Regions from separate parts of the Arthrobacter sp. ok909 genome, predicted to be linked through region 1. Evidence: riboswitches for the same ligand, from Rfam matches in the RefSeq annotation. Region 1 holds a riboswitch; the other holds the start of a gene.
The links. A riboswitch is a leader RNA that binds a small molecule or an ion and turns the genes downstream of it on or off. The one in region 1 is predicted to bind cyclic di-AMP.
Positions count from the first base shown of each region.

Region 2: another riboswitch for cyclic di-AMP. It lies ahead of BLR03_RS07765 (M23 family metallopeptidase); the one in region 1 lies ahead of BLR03_RS10150 (NlpC/P60 family protein).

Region 1 is NZ_FNJS01000010.1:42,690-50,405, forward strand. It holds gene BLR03_RS10120 (glycoside hydrolase family 16 protein) at 1-1,105, opposite strand, end outside; gene BLR03_RS10125 (hypothetical protein) at 1,314-1,940, opposite strand; gene BLR03_RS10130 (DNA alkylation repair protein) at 2,056-2,781, shown strand; gene BLR03_RS10135 (cation:proton antiporter) at 2,803-4,017, opposite strand; gene BLR03_RS10140 (hypothetical protein) at 4,014-4,451, opposite strand; gene BLR03_RS10145 (hypothetical protein) at 4,487-4,741, opposite strand; cyclic di-AMP (ydaO/yuaA leader) riboswitch at 4,915-5,115, shown strand; gene BLR03_RS10150 (NlpC/P60 family protein) at 5,120-5,800, shown strand; gene BLR03_RS10155 (sensor histidine kinase) at 5,919-6,926, opposite strand; gene BLR03_RS10160 (response regulator transcription factor) at 6,919-7,593, opposite strand; gene BLR03_RS10165 (VTT domain-containing protein) at 7,599-7,716, opposite strand, start outside.
Region 2 is NZ_FNJS01000007.1:61,375-69,090, forward strand. It holds gene serC (phosphoserine transaminase) at 1-778, opposite strand, end outside; gene BLR03_RS07760 (iron-dependent transcriptional repressor DtxR) at 1,127-1,822, shown strand; cyclic di-AMP (ydaO/yuaA leader) riboswitch at 1,973-2,186, shown strand; gene BLR03_RS07765 (M23 family metallopeptidase) at 2,191-3,012, shown strand; cyclic di-AMP (ydaO/yuaA leader) riboswitch at 3,136-3,319, shown strand; gene BLR03_RS07770 (NlpC/P60 family protein) at 3,615-4,373, shown strand; gene BLR03_RS07775 (HNH endonuclease) at 4,596-5,096, shown strand; gene BLR03_RS07780 (molybdenum cofactor guanylyltransferase) at 5,238-5,975, shown strand; gene BLR03_RS24350 (DUF6457 domain-containing protein) at 5,997-6,284, shown strand; gene BLR03_RS07785 (molybdopterin molybdotransferase MoeA) at 6,281-7,716, shown strand, end outside.

The DNA of each region.
Region 1 (7,716 bases):
TGGCTGATCCGTCAGGGAACCAGTCCAACTGCAGCGTCTGGTGCATGCCCACGGAGGGCAGGTGCGCCGGGTTCGTGTCGGAGAAGGTCTTCACGCCGTCGATGTAGCCGGTGATGCCGGCAGGAGTCCACTCGACGGCGTAGTTGTGCCATTGAGTGGTGTCGATGGTCGTGGCCGCAGCCGTCTGGAAGTTCGAGCCGCTGCAGGCATAGTGCAGGAAGAACTTGATCTGGGCGGTGTTGGTGCTGCCCTCGGCGTAGTCGATCTCGGCGCAGTTGGTGGAGGCGTTGTTGCTGGGCCACAGGATCAGCACGGGGTGGTACTTCGGGTCCCGGGCGTTGGTCCGCATGCGCGTTTCCCACTTGCCGTACTTCTGCTCGGCAAATTTGGCCGACATGCCGCCCGTGGTGCCGGCCGAGTTGCCGCTGACCGTGGCCACGCCATTGGCAACCGACCAGGCCTGCGGGCTGCGGAGGCCCTTTCCGGCATGTCCGGTTCCGTTGAAGACGCTCCACTTGGTGGAGTCAGGGGCGCCCGTGTTGGAGAACTCGTCGCCCGCGACAACCGCACCCCAGCCGCGGGCCGTGGCGGCCTGCAAACCGTCGCCGGTGGCGGCGACGGCGGCCTGGGCGGAAACCGGTGCGGCCGGCGTCGAACCCGCGGCGGCTGCCGCCGGCGCGGCACCCGCGGCGGGCGCATCGACCGGCGCGGCTGCGGGTGTGGCGGGGGCTGCCGGCGCCGCCACAATCCCGGGATCTGCTGCTGCAGTGGCCGTCCCGCCGACCGGCTTCAGTGCAGACCCGGTGGCAGGCGCCTTAGTCGCTGCGGCCGCCGACGGCGTCGACGCCACGGCAGGACGTGAGGCCTCGCTGGCCGGGGAAAGGGCTGCGGCTCCTGCCGTTGGAGCAGCGCCGCACCCGGTCAGGGACAGTGCGCCCATGGTCAGCGCAATGGCGATTTTGTTGAAGTGTGTCGTCTTGAACTGTGCTTCTTTGGACTGTGCATCTTTGGACGGTGATTTCGTGAACAACGGACCCCTCCGGGCTTGGTGACTGGCGCACACAACCGTCGCTGCCAGGGCGGCGGCCAGTGCGGGAAGCTTCATCCGGCCCCTGCCGCAAGGGCACGGGCGAGCAGGCGCCGAACGGCGCAACCGGGCCCGGCAAGGGCCAGTCCGGGACCCTGCGTTCGGGCCAGGCCTTCGCGGCCAGTCGCCTACGTTACTGGATCGTTACCTTGGCCCGCAAACCTGTGCGTGTCGCCGCAAGTGCCGGAGTCGCGCGGCTTGATCGGACGCGGCGGCCCCGCGCCCCTCATTCTCCAGACGGAAACTCGTAGGCGGCCGGGATCTTTGCCGGGGGAGTGCCATAGCTTAGGACGATCTCGTCGTGTGCCTTCAACGGGAGGTCCCGGATGCCGGAGCCGTACTTCTGGCCGTTCACGTAGAGGGTCCAGCCGTCCAGCGATCCCGTCCCGGTACCCGGGGCGCCGCTGCCTCCAAGGACGCCCCATTCCGTGAAGAGCTGCCCGAGAGTAAAGACCTGGCCGGCAGTGGGGGACTCGATGTGGACCACGCCGGTGGTGTCGTGGGTGTGCAGCGCGGAGATGCCGTTGGCCCTGTTGTCCGGGCCGGCCGTGATGCCGATGTTGGCCGGCACAGCTACGGCCTTGCCGTCCTTCAGCACGTCCAGATGCGCATGGTAATGGTCCACGTTCCCCTCGGCTGTGAGCACCGAGAGACCGGCCTGGGCGATCCGGCCGGGAGCCCCTGCGATGTCGAGGCCAAAATCGGCGGCGGAGGCCGGGGAGGTCGTCGGCGCCGCTGACGTCGCGGGCACCTCGGGGGACGGCCCGGAAGCAGCACACGACGCCACCCCCAACGTCACGGCGGAAAGTGCGACGGCAAGGGCCAGCTTGGGGTGCCTGGTGGTGGTGTGCATGGCTGCGAGAACCGCTTTCGATCGGAAACCTGTCCCAATCAGTCTAGGTAGGCGCAGCCGCCGGAGCGCGATTCCGCGTTTTCCCGCCCGCGCCCCGAGGGGAAAGAATGGACCCGTGAGTGATGCTGGCGAATTCATTGACCTCGCGCTGCAGCGGGAAGGCTCCTGGAGCCGTGCGGAGGCGCTGCGGTACGGGCTGGGAAGGAATCCTGGGGGCGGTGGCCTCGGTTTCTACGGCGCCTCCGTGGGGGCCGTGCGCGGGACCGTCCGGGATGCCGGCCGCCGGTATTCCGGACTCGCGCATGATGAGATCACGGCACTGAGTTCCGAACTGTGGGCCGTGCCGGTCTTCGAGCGCCGCCTGGCAGCGGTGGTGCTGCTGCAGGACAACGTGAAGCTGTTGACTAACTCGGATCTCACCCGGTTGGAGGGCTTCATCCGGGAGGCTCGGCTGCCGGACCTCGTGGATCCGCTCGCCGTCGACGTCGTCGGGCCGCTCGTGGACGGTCTGGACGTCCTGGGCAGGGTGCGGGCTGTCAGCGTGCTGGACCGGTGGGTGCGCGAGCCCGATCCCTGGCTGCGCCGGGCCGCGCTGCTTTCGCCGCTGATGGCGCTGCGCGCCGGCGCCGGGGATTGGGACAGGTTTGTCCGCCACGCGCGCGCGGTGCTCGGCGAGGACGTGCCGGGTTTCACGTTCGACGCCGACACGGACGCCGACGGCGCCAGATCCGACCGCGACACAGACGAAGACGCCGCGGCCGTCCGGGCCGCCGTAACGCGGGTCCTGGCGGAAATGGCCAAGAGGAGACCCGAGCTACAGTTCACGCCCGTCGGAGGGTGATGTTTCCTTACCCAGTCTCGTTCAGTGTTTCGGAGCGCTTGGATCGCCTGGATCACCTTGGCCGGCGGTGCTGCCGGCTTCGCTTGACCCGCCGCCGGCCTTCGCGGGCAGCGTGAACCTCTTGGCTGCCCGAGACCCGGCCACGGCGCTTGCGGCGATTGTGATCAACGCACCCATCAGCAGGGCTGCTGCCTCGCCGGGGAACAGTACGTCAAGCTGCGTGCCGATACTCGCAGCTGCCACCGGCACGCCGAGCTGGGCCGCCGACAACACGCCGAGCGGCAGGGGGAGCCCCAGGAGCGCCAAACCGGCATGCGCCAGCAACGTTCCGGCTCCCAGCGCGAGACCGAGCGCAATCATGTCCGGATGCCCGGCCAGGTCCTTGAGCGTGAGGGATGCGCCCAGCCAGACGAAGAACAGCGGACCCAGGAAGCCGTCGCTGAGGGCAAAAAGTTGCCGGGCCAGCCGTCTCGGTTCGCCGACGGCCGCCACCACCAGGCCGAAGGAAAAGCCCGCCATCATCACGGACACATTGCCGAAAGTCGCGACACCGGCCAGGGCAAACAGCACCGCCAACTGGATCCTCAGCTCCAGGGCAAACTTGCGGTTTTCCGAGAGTTGGTGCACGTGGCCGCGGATTCCCGTGCTCTCCAGCCATCGGAGTACGAAGAAAAGCCCCACAGCGCAGCCCGCCACGGTGAGTACGGTCAGGGCCGCCCGGCCTGCGTGCGGCGGATCCACCAGGAGCGGCAGCGCCACAATGCAGGCTATGTCCGCGATCGCCACCTGTGCGGTCATGGAAACGACGTCGGGTCCGCCGAGGCGCAGAGAATCGACGATCGGGAGGACCAGCGCGGCCGAGGAGGACGCCAGCAGCACGACGTAGAGGGGAGCATGTCCAGTCCCGAAGAGCAGGCCGATGCCGGTCCCGACGACCACTGCGGCCGCTGCGGCCGCTACGGCCCGGCGCGTGCCTTTGCCGAGGGCGGAGCGAATTTGAGGATCCCGCACGGGAACATGAGTTCCGGCCACGAACATCATCAGCGCAAACCCGATGTTAGCCAGGAAGCTGAACGTAGGATCTGCCGGGTTCACCAGGCCCAGGCCCGTCCGTCCGATCGCGATCCCGGCCAGCAGTTCGCCCAGTACCACCGGCAGCCGCCAGTGCACCGGCAGCGCGAGCAAGGGACCAGCCAAGGCGACGACGGCGATCAGCGCCAGGGTCAGGAAAGTCATGGCTCGAGACTGCGGGACGGCCCCGGGCCAATCGGGGCAACAAGCTTCACCGGAATGTCGGTGTTCTCGTCCGTGAGGTAGGAAGCGCAGACCCGGTGATAGCCGTCGGCAATCTGGGCCGCGACTCCGGCGTCGAGGTCCCCGCGGACCAGGAGGACGGGGGAGAGCGGACGGCCGTCGGCAATCTTGGCCAGGTCGGAGGCCACATGGGGGTTGTCCCGGGTCAGGAGCGGCAGGCCTGAGGCCCGCAGGATATCCTTGGCCACGTGATGGGTTACCGGCGCCAGGCGCAACGACTCCACGATGGCGGCGGCCCTGGCATCGTCGGTGAGCAGCGAGAGATAACGACCGGCAGCCGGATAGTCGTGTTCCTCGGGCTCCCCGTGCCAGAGCACCGGGTTCCCGTCATGGCCCTTGTCCGAATCCTTTGTCATGGAATGAGACTAGTCCCGTGGAGGGTGCAGCGCCCCTACGTTCCTGACCGCCGTTCCACCACCGCGTAGGCCTTGCCGTCCAGGAAGGCCCAGTCGCTGACAACCATGAACCCGAGGGCGTCCACCCGGTCGTTCAGGACGTGTTCGTCGAAGCCGCCGTCCCGTGGCTCCGCATCCCATGTGGACACATGGACGTCCGGGCCGTCCAGGATCAGCAGTTCGGTATTGACGTCGAAATCCTCCTGGGGCTGGTTGCTCAACTGGCAGATGGCGACACAGTGGCTGTTCATTTCGGGCCTCCGCTTCCAAGGTGGTGCTGATGGCATCATCTTATGGTCGAAAAGCTGCGCCGCCCTATGGGCAACTGCCGGACCGCACCGTGGCCCGTTACCTGAATGTGACATTCGCCTGCGGTTCGCGCTACGGTGGATAAGTGCCTGTTGTCTCCGATACGGGCGCTCCCCAGCCGATTGCCTAACTCTGCCGCGGCCCGGGGGTAACTCGCACCAACGACCGGCAGAGACGGGGAAACCACTTTTGGCCTGCTGATACGCAGGCCTTGGGGTGAAGCCGCACAGTGCCCGCAACGACGGGCCCGGGAGTGCGGCCGGGTGACTCCCATCCGAATCCGACAGCTCACCTCGCAGGCACTGGGAGAGGCTACATCCATGTCTTCAATCAATACTTTTGCGCGCCATGCCGCCGTCCTCGCCGCCGCATCCGGCCTGGTTCTTACCAGCGGAATGGCCGCCAACGCAGCCCCGGCACCCCTGCAGCGGGACTCTGCTCCGGCCTCCGCCGCAGACGTCAAGGGACTTCTCAGCGCGCCCGTCAGCGCCGATTCAAGCGTCAAGATCAGCTTCGACCGCCCCGCAGTGAGCTCTGTCGCAGCGCCGGTCATCGAACAGCCCAAGCCCGTTGCCGCTGCTCCCGCAGCAGCGCCGGCGGCAGCACCCAAGGTGGCCGCTGCGCCGTCCGTGCAGGTGCAGGCAGCTCCGGCGGCGCCCGCCCCGGCCGCGGCACCGGCTGCAGGCGGCCGCAACGCCATCATGCTTTCTGCCGCGTACAGCCAGCTGGGCATCACCCAGGACTGCACCGCGATGGTGGAAAAGGCCCTTGGCGCGGCCGGTAAGCCCGTCGGCGACATCGGGCCCCGGGCCTTCCTTGGCCTCGGAACCGTTGTGGCGGCCCCGCAGCCCGGTGACATGGTGGTCCAGTCCGGCCACGTCGGCATCTACGCCGGCAACGGCCAGGTGATCAGCGGCGGCATGAACGGCGCCAACCAGACGATCGTGCACCCGCTGTCCTGGCTCACCGCGACCGGCGGCGTGACCTTCGTCCGCGCCTAAACCCCGTAGGGGCCAGACAGCCCTCCCGGGGCCATCCAGTCCGGAAAGACCGGCGATCGATTTTCCCTTGGGGGCAAGCGATCGCCGGTCTTTCCCTTGCCCGGATTCTCACGGATTCCTAGGGATTCCCGACGGCGGCGAGCGGAAGCGTCATCTTCATGACGGTGCCGGCGCTGCCGGTGGAGGCAACCTCGACGGCACCTCCGGCAGCCACTGCGATTTCCCGGACCAGGGCCAAGCCGATGCCAAAGCTCCGTTGTCCCTGCGTTCCTCCGGTGCTGGCGGTCCGCACGAAGCGGTCAAAGATCCGGGCCTGGTCCACGCCGGTGATCCCGGTCCCCGTGTCAGCCACCGTGATGACCGCGCGGTTTTGCTCGATCGCCGTCGTGATGGTCACACGGCCGCCCGGCGGGGTGTGGGAGAGGGCGTTGTCCGCCAGGGCCAGGACGGCGCGGCGCAAGGCGTTGGCGTCGATCCGGGCCAGCGGCCGGGCATCGGCGGAGAAGTCCAGGCGCACGTCCCGTTGCTCCGCGACCAGCCGCAGGCCCTCGGCGACGCCGGAGGCGGTGCCGGCGAGGTCGGCAGGCGCTGCCGAGCGGTCAGGGGCGTCGGTGGTGGCCGCCAGGAGCAGTTCGTTGACGATCCCGGTCAGCGTTGCCGCGTCCTCCCGGATCCGGGCCAGGTCCTGGGCCTGTTTGGAGCCGGGCTCGGTGTTGCGCTGGGCAAGCTGGATCCGGGTGTCCAGAATGGTCAAGGGGGTGCGCAGTTCATGGCTGGCGTCCTGGACGAAGCGCCGTTGCCGGGCCAGGGCGTCGCCGAGGGGGCGGATGGCGCTGCGCGCGCTGAGCCATCCGACGATGCCCGCCAGCACGATTCCCGCGACCCCGGCGATGAGCATGGCTTCGAGCACGTCCCGGGAATCCAGGTAGGCGTAGGCCGTCCCGGCCGATGCCGAACGCGGAACTTCAGGATGGGCCAGCTGGTTGACGAGGTACAGGGCCGTGGCGGCGAGGAGTCCAAGGACCATGACCGCGCAGGCGGCGCTGATCCGCAAGGCGACCTTGAGGGAGGCCTTGCGCAGTGTGGAGTGGTCCGGGGTTTCGCCGGCGCCCCCGCCGTTACTCATGGGCATCGCCGATCTGGTAGCCGACGCCGTGTACGGTGCGGATGACGGCCTTGGAGATCTTCCGGCGCAAGTGGTGGACGTAGGTATCGATCACCCCGGGCTGGTCGGAGGCATGGAAGTGCGCTGACAGGAGTTCGTCCCGGGTGAAGACCCGGTCGGGTTCCGCGGCCAGGGCTGCCAGCAGCTGTCCTTCCTTTGCGGTCAGCGACACCGTGTGCCCGTAGACCGAGCGGATCGAGCGCTGCGCCGGGTCAAGTTCCCAGTCCCCGATGCTCAGCGGTGCCGGCACGGCGGCATAGGTGCGCGTCAGTGCGCGCAGTCGTGCCGCCAGTTCGCCGGCGTCGAACGGTTTGGTCACGTAGTCGTTGGCGCCGGCGTCCAGACCCCTGACTTTCTCCTCTGCGTCGCCCAGCGCGGTCAGGATCAGGATGGGCGTGCCGATGCCTTTGGACCGCAAGGCCCCGATGAGGGCGATGCCGTCCATCACGGGCAGACCGCGGTCGATCACCATGACGTCCCAGGCCTCGGTCAGCCCCGCGTGCAGGCCGTCACGACCGTTGGTGACCAGCCGGACGTGGTAATCCGGGTCCAGCAGCTCGGCGATGAGCGGTCCGAGGGCGGCGTCATCCTCAACGAGCAGCAGAGACGGCCGGTCAGCGGTTGTCATGTCAGCTATTCTTCCGTGACCAATTCCCGGGCCGGCAGTCCCTCCCCGGTTTCCGCTTCCGTGTCGCCGGCAGCTGGCCCCGCGCGCCGGCTGGTGCGGCGGCGCCTGAGGAACTGCACGATA
Region 2 (7,716 bases), on a different contig from region 1:
CCAGGGTGACCAGGGTGGCCAGCGCGGGGGTGTTGTAGGTCTGGTTCAGCCGGGAGTTGTCGATTGCGGTCTGGAGGTCCAGGAAGTCGGGGATCCAGCGGTTGCTGGCCTTGATCCGAGCCGCCCGCTCCAGCGCCGCCGGGGAGAACAGGCCAAGCCACAGGCCGCCGTCGGACGCGAAGTTCTTCTGCGGCGCAAAGTAGTAGACGTCGGACTCGGCCACGTCCACATCCAGTCCGCCTGCGGCCGACGTCGCGTCCACCAGCACCAGTGACCCTTCGTCGGCGCCCGCTACGCGCCGGACGGGGGCGGCCACGCCGGTGGACGTCTCGTTCTGCGGCCACGCGTATACGTCGACGCCGGCCTCGGCGTGGGCGGTGGGGCGGGTGCCGGGCTCGGCCTTGATGATGGAGGATTCGCCGAGGAACGGCGCCTTGTTGGTAGCCGAAGCAAACTTCGAGCCGAATTCTCCGAAGGACAGGTGCTGCGCCTTGGTCTCGACGAGTCCAAAGCTGGCAATGTCCCAGAATGCGGTGGAGCCGCCGACGCCGAGAATCACTTCGTAGCCCTCCGGGGCGCGGAAGAACTCGCTGAGGCCATTGCGGACCGAACCGACGAGGTTCTTTACGGGTGCCTGGCGGTGTGAGGTCCCCAGCAGCTTTGCCGACGCCGCTGCGAGGGCCTCCATCTGTTCCGGTCGGACCTTGGACGGGCCGGCGCCGAACCGTCCGTCCTTGGGCAGGAGGTTGGCGGGGATCGTGATGCTGGTGTCGCTCACAGTGGCTCCAATTTTCGGCTGGTTCGTAGCGTGGCTGGGAGGTGGCCTGGCCGGGACGGCTACAACGGACACCCCTTGTCATTCTGCCTTTTTTATTCTGCCTGACAGCCCCCGGCGATACGGAAAAGCCTCTGTCATAGTCCGGTCATTGAGACGGCCCCGAGGGGCCGGCCGGCGGGCGCCGGGGGAGCATCCGCAGTCCGGGCCAAAAATTATCCGGAGTAATTCAAAATAGGCTAGGCTGTTCTGCGAACGTACGGCGGATCTCGCCAGGGCGCATCCTTACACGCAGCCCGCACGCGGTACGGTGGGAATGACGCAAGGACTGCGCTCGAGGAGCTGAGCTGAATGACGGATCTGATTGATACCACGGAGATGTATCTCCGGACCATTCTGGAACTTGAAGAAGAAAACATCGTCGCCCTCCGCGCCCGCATCGCCGAACGACTCCGCCACTCCGGCCCCACTGTTTCCCAGACCATCGGCCGCATGGAGCGTGACGGCCTTGTGATTGTTTCCGGAGACCGGCACCTTGAACTGACCGAAACCGGACGGAAACGCGCCGTCGGCGTCATGCGCAAGCACCGCCTCGCGGAACGCCTGCTCGCCGACGTGATCGGGCTCGACTGGGCCTACGTCCACGAGGAAGCATGCCGCTGGGAGCACGTCATGAGTGAGCGCGTCGAGCGCAGGATCTTCGAGATGCTCGACCACCCGACCGTTTCGCCCTACGGGAACCCGATTCCGGGGCTCGCGGAACTTGGCGGCGCATCCTCGGGGGCCCACACGGACGGCGTCGTGAACCTTCTGGAGGCCATGGCCGGCTACGGTGCGGATTCGCGGATCACGGTCAACCGGCTCGCGGAGCCCATCCAGGTGGAACCGGAGCTTCTGGCCCAACTCGACGAGGGCGGAATCCGCCCCGGGGCGCTTGTCTCGCTGGAGCGGGTGGGGGAGTACATCTCGGTCCGGGTCCCGGATATCGAGGGCGCCTTGGAGTTGCCGCCAGAGGTCGCCGCGCATGTCTTTGTAACAGTCGTCTGACCAGCCAAAACGTCACCGTCATGGGATGACCCATGAGTTCTGCACAAACGCGATCACGGATTTATCACCGGGCGGCTTAATCGCCTATAGTTAGTGCCCTGTACCGATACCAAAGCGTTACCTGATCCGAAGCCGAGCCCTGCCAGCGGATCAGTCGCAGAACCACCTCCTGGCAGGGGCGGGGGAACCACTATCGGCTGCTTCTTCGGCAGCCTTGGGGTGAAGTCCGTCAGCGGCAAGCAGCTTCCACCGAGGACCCCCAGCGGATGCCTCTGTGGCTGGATGCTTGCAACGGCGGACCGGGTCTTTGATCTCTCTGACTCGAATCCGACAGCTAACTTCGCAGGCTCTCCAGAGAGGAACCGTTCTTGACCACCCAGACCGCCAGGGGCCGTCGCCGCGCAACCGGTCCCGCTCCGGAGCCGCGTCCCGGCGTCGCGTATACGGCCGAACGCCCGCGCGACCCGCACCGGGACGAGCGCCGCAGCCGCCGCAGTCCGTTCCGTCAGGTAACGGATTTTGCCGCCGCCAGCGGCGTGGGGCAGAAGGCCGGCATCGCACTGGCCGCGGCTGGTCTGGTACTCACGGTGACGGTCCCCGTTACCAGCCCGGTCATGGCCTCGAACGCGGACGGATCGGGCACGGTCTCGGCCGCAGCGCAGCCGGATGTCACGGCTGCCGCCGCCGCAAAGCTCGATTTCAGCCGGACGGCCGTCGCCACCAAAGGCGACCCGGACGGGAAGCTCAAGCAACTGCTGAGCGCCCAGTCCGTCGGCAGCATCACCCGCGCGGCTTCAGCCGGCACGCTGGGTCCGCCGCTGGACCAACTGATCACGGCATCGCCGTTCGGCTACCGTGTGAGCCCCATCACGGGCGGTCCGGGGGAGTTTCACCGCGGCCAGGATTTCGCCGCCCAGTGCGGCACGCCGGTCCACGCCGCCGCCAGCGGCACCGTGACCTTCAACGGATGGCACCCCTACGGCGGCGGCAACCGTGTGGTCATTGACCACGGCAACGGTCTGGAGACCACGTACAACCACCTGTCGTCGTCCTCGGTGAAGGTCGGCCAGAAGGTCTCCCGCGGCGATATCGTCGCGCTGAGCGGGACCACCGGCGCCTCCACGGGCTGCCACCTCCACTTTGAAGTGATGGTCAACGGCGACGTCGTTGACCCCCTCGGCTGGCTCTAATAAAGACGATGGACAACTCTCAAATTCCCGGGACACGCCGTGATCTGAATGTGACATTGGGTCCGGAGTCCTGTAGAGTTTGAAGCACGCCAACTTTTCCGAAGTTGGCGCTCTTGAGTGGATTGCCTAGCTCTGCCACCGCTCAAGGTCCGTTCGCATTACATCGTCTGGCAGGGGCGGGGGAACCAATTTTGGCCTTCGAAAGAAGGCCTAGGGGTTAAGTCGCAACGCTTCCCAGGAAGCAGCGCGGCCGGGTGACTCCCATCCGAATCCGACAGCTCACCTCGTAGGCATTGGGAGAGGCTACTTTCGTGTCTTCACGCCACAATGCTGCGCGTATGCGCACTGGCGCGGCTCTTTTGAGCCCGCTGACATCCACATCACGTGCCGCCCTTGCCGGCGCCCGGATGGGATCACGTTCCGCTGGCTCATTCTCCACCGAGTCCGGACAGCATGCAGTTCCCGCTTTTGGCGCGTCTTCGCAGTACACCCTTCGCTAAGTAACCCATTTCGGGGCGATCCGGCGTACCCCCAAGATGCCGGAGCGTCCTCAGCCCGCGCCCAAAAACGCGCGGTCCAAGGATCACGAAAGAGAGAACTTAATGACTACTCGTGCAACCGTTGCACGGCACCGCGCCGAGGTCACCAAGACCAACTCGCTGGCTGTTATTGCCAAGGCAGTCGGCGACAACGCCGGCGGCATGGGCCGTCAGGCCGCGGTCATCGCCGCAGCTTCCGGTCTGGTTCTGACCAGCGGAATCGCAGCCAACGCTGCTGAGACCAATGTTCAGCGCGAATCCACCTCCGCTTCCGCCCTGGAAGTCCAGTCGTCGGCTCCGGCCACGATTTCGGCTGCTTCCACCATTGCGATTTCCTACGAGAAGCCCGCCGTGACCACGTCGCCGGCTCCCGTCGTCGAGGCTCCCAAGCCCGTCGTGCAGGTCCAGACCGCCGCAGCCACCCAGGCCGGCGGCGCCCAGGCCGGCGTCAACGGCGGCGCAGCTGCCCTGGCCCCTGCCGGAATCGGAAGCGGCGCCGGTGCAACTATCGCTGCCGCCGCCTATGCACAGCTCGGCGTGGCGCAGGACTGCACCGCCCTTGCCACCAACGCCCTGGCCGCGGCCGGTATCCACTACCACGGCTGGCCGGCAGGTTACCTGTCCCTCGGCCGCACCGTGAGCGCCGCCGAAGCTCGTCCGGGCGACCTCGCCTACTACCAGAACGGTGGCGTGGGCATGCCCCACATCGCTGTCTACGTCGGCAACGGCATGGCAGTCCACGGCGGCTGGAACGGCGGCACCACCGCTCTCTACAGCGTGAACGTCGGTTCCGGCCCGGTCTTCATCCGCGTCGGCGGCTAGGCGCAAGCCCCCCGCACTTTCAAAGACCCCCGCCTCTTGAGGCGGGGGTCTTTCGTGTTACCGGGGCATGAATTTTCCGCGCTGGGGGCCGCACCGCCGAAAAAACATTCGGTGATCTGGCAGTTGAGTGTTTACTCTTGTCTTGTCGATCCATAGCCCGACCATGCACAGGGCAGCCGGCCCTCGTGCCCCTGGCGGGTGCGGCCGTGAAGAGGTATGCGGATGCGCACTCTCGTTCTGAATGCTGGATATGAACCGCTGGCGGTCATCACCTTCCGCCGGGCGCTCGTCCTTGTCCTGACCGGAAAGGCAAGCGTGGTGGCTGAAGGGGACGACCCCGTTGTCGGCCCGCAGGACATACTGGGCCGCCCGTCCGTGATCCTCCTGAACCGCTACATCCGGCCGCGGTACAACACGATGACGGCGGTCAGCCGCCGCGGCGTGCTCCGCCGCGATGCCCACCACTGCGCGTACTGCGGCAAGGCAGCCCACACGATCGATCACGTCCAGCCCAAGTCCCGTGGCGGCGCCGATTCTTGGGAGAACCTCGTGGCCGCCTGCCTGCGCTGCAACAATGCCAAGGGCGACCACACGCCGGCAGAGATGGGCTGGAAACTCGGATTTGTACCAGGTCCCCCGAAGGGCACCATCTGGCAGATCAAGGAACTCGAGAAGCCTACCCCCGCGTGGGATCCGTTCCTGCTGCCGGAATCGGCCGCCTGACCTACCTCTTGACCTACCGCTTGAACCGCTGCCCCGGCTGCTGCCCTAACCGTGGCCGTGGCCGTGGCCATGGCCGCGACCCCGGGCCCCGCCCGTGGCGCCCGAGCCTCCGGGCAGCTCGCGCCGCGCTAGGCTGATCCGGTGGAGTTCGATGCCATCATTCTCGCCGGCGGAAGGTCGGCCCGCCTGGGCGGTGTGCCCAAGTCGCGGCTGACTTACGACGGCGCCACCCTGCTTGAGCGGTCGCTGCGCGCCGCGGGCGGTGCCCGCCGCGTCGTCGTCGTCGGTCCTGACCCCGGGGACCTGCCCGCCGGGACCCTGAACTGCCGGGAAGACCCGGCGTTCGCGGGGCCCGCCGCCGCGATCGCCGCGGGACTGAACGCGCTGGCCGCCGAGCACGCCGGCCGCTCCGACGCCGGCGCTCCCGCGCCGTTCACCCTTGTCCTGGCCTGTGACATGCCCCGCTCGGCCGCCGCGGTCCGCGCCCTGGCCGGGACGCTGGCGGAGATGCTGGCGGAGGCAGTGACTGAAACGGCGACCGAGAACCTGGCAGAGGCCGGGGACGCGGCGCCAGCCGCGGATCAGCCGGGGCAGGCGGGCGACGGCGTCATGGCCGTGTCGGCCGACGGCCGGAAGCAGCCGCTCGCCGGGCTTTATGGCACGGCTGCGCTACAACGAAGTGCCGCGGACGCCGCGCGTGCGGGCAGCCTGGAAAACGCGTCCGTCTTCGCCCTTCTTGCTAGGCTGGACGTGCGGGAAGTTCGCGTTCCCCCCGGTTCCACGGATGACGTTGACACCTGGGATGACGCTTCCGCGCTAGGGGTATCCGGCAGGATTTCAGACCCCGGTCCGGGTTCCGGGCCGGAACTCCCCAGCTGAACTCGACCATGGAGGCAAACGGTGAAAAGCCAGGATGAAACGCTTGAAGACTGGTGCCGTGCCCTGCTCCAGGCCCTGGAGTTGGAAGGCGTTGAGATTGACGTGAACGAGGTCCTTGCCCTGGCAGGCGTAGCCGCGCACTCGGTGGTGCGACCGGCGGCTCCGCTGACCACGTTCATCGCAGGCTTTGCAGCAGGCCTGGCTTCCGGCTCCGGGAAGGCCTCGGACGCCTCGTCCATGCAGGCCGCCATGGCCGTAGCCCGCCGGCTCGCCACAGACTATGCAGCCGCCGAAGCTTCCGGGGCATGACGCCTGCGGCCCCAGACGGCAGCGGACCCGCCAGCGTCCCCCGCGGGGATAACGTCGCTGACGGCGTCGGGGACAACCTTGAGGACGGCCTGGAGGCCGTCCCCGGCGACCCCCAAGCCGGTGCCCTGGACGCTCCCGCACCGGACTCTGCCGGGCCGGACTCTGCTGGCCAGGACATTGGCGGGCCGGACATTGCCGGTCACGACGCCGCCGAACCGGACAGTGCCGGCCAGGACGGTGCCGGCCAGGACGGTGCCGACGTACAGCACCGGCATCTGGCCCACACATGGCTGGAGGCCCGGCAGCTCGCCTTCGACTGTGCCACTCCCATCCCTGCCGCCCCCGTGCCGCTTCGGCAGGCCCTGGGTCGGACCCTGGCAGCGGACGTGGTTGCCCTGCAGGACATGCCGCACTACGCCTCCTCCGCCATGGACGGCTGGGCCGTCAACGGCAGCGGTCCGTGGATCCTGGCCGAGCCCAACCAGCGGCTGGCGCCGCACCAGGCCAGCCGGATTGCCACCGGCGGCCTCATCCCCGATGGGGCCAAGGCGGTGCTGCGCAGTGAAAGCGGCGTCATCGGCACCGACGAGGACGGACTGCCCGTCCTGAAGCTGGGCGGCAGTGCGAAGCCGGGGGATCCGCGAAATGGTGACCACATCAGGAAAGCCGGCGAAGAAGCGGCCGCCGGAGATGTTCTGATCAAACGTGGCACCGTCCTGAATCCGGCTCACCTGGCCCTCGCCGCGCTGGCCGGGAACGACACGCTGCCCGTGCTCGGCAAGGCCCTGGTCCGCCTCGTCCTCACCGGCTCCGAGGTGGTGACGTCCGGACTGCCGGCGCCCGGGCAAGTTCGGGATACGTTCGGTCCCCAACTGGCGGCAGCGGTGGGGATGCTCGGCGGCATCTGTACCGAAGAGATGAAAATCGGCGATACCTACACCGAATGGCTCGCCGCGCTTGAGGACGGGGAGCCCGTCCCCGCGGGCGGCGGCCAGTCAAGCGGTCCGTCAAGCAGCCAGTCAAGCAGCGCGTCAGACATCCCGTTCCGCGACGCGCCCGGCGGCAGGTCCGCTGCTCCGGCTGCCGATCCTGCCGCTGAAAGCCTGCCCGCCGACGTCGTGATCACCACCGGCGGCACGGGCCGTTCCGGAACTGACCACCTCCGGCGTTCGGTGGACGAGCTCGGCGGCCGCCTGCTGATCGACGGGATCGCGATGCGGCCCGGCCACCCTGCCGTGCTCGCCGAGCTGCCCGACGGCAGGTACATCCTCGGCCTGCCGGGGAACCCGCTCGCGGCCATGATGGCTCTGTCCACCATCGGAGCCCCCCTCCTCGCGGCCCTGGGCCACGGCTCTATTCCGCCGCTCAGCGAGGTCCCCTGCGGTTCAACAATTGACGCCGATCCCGGCCGGACTCGCCTCATGCCCTTCCG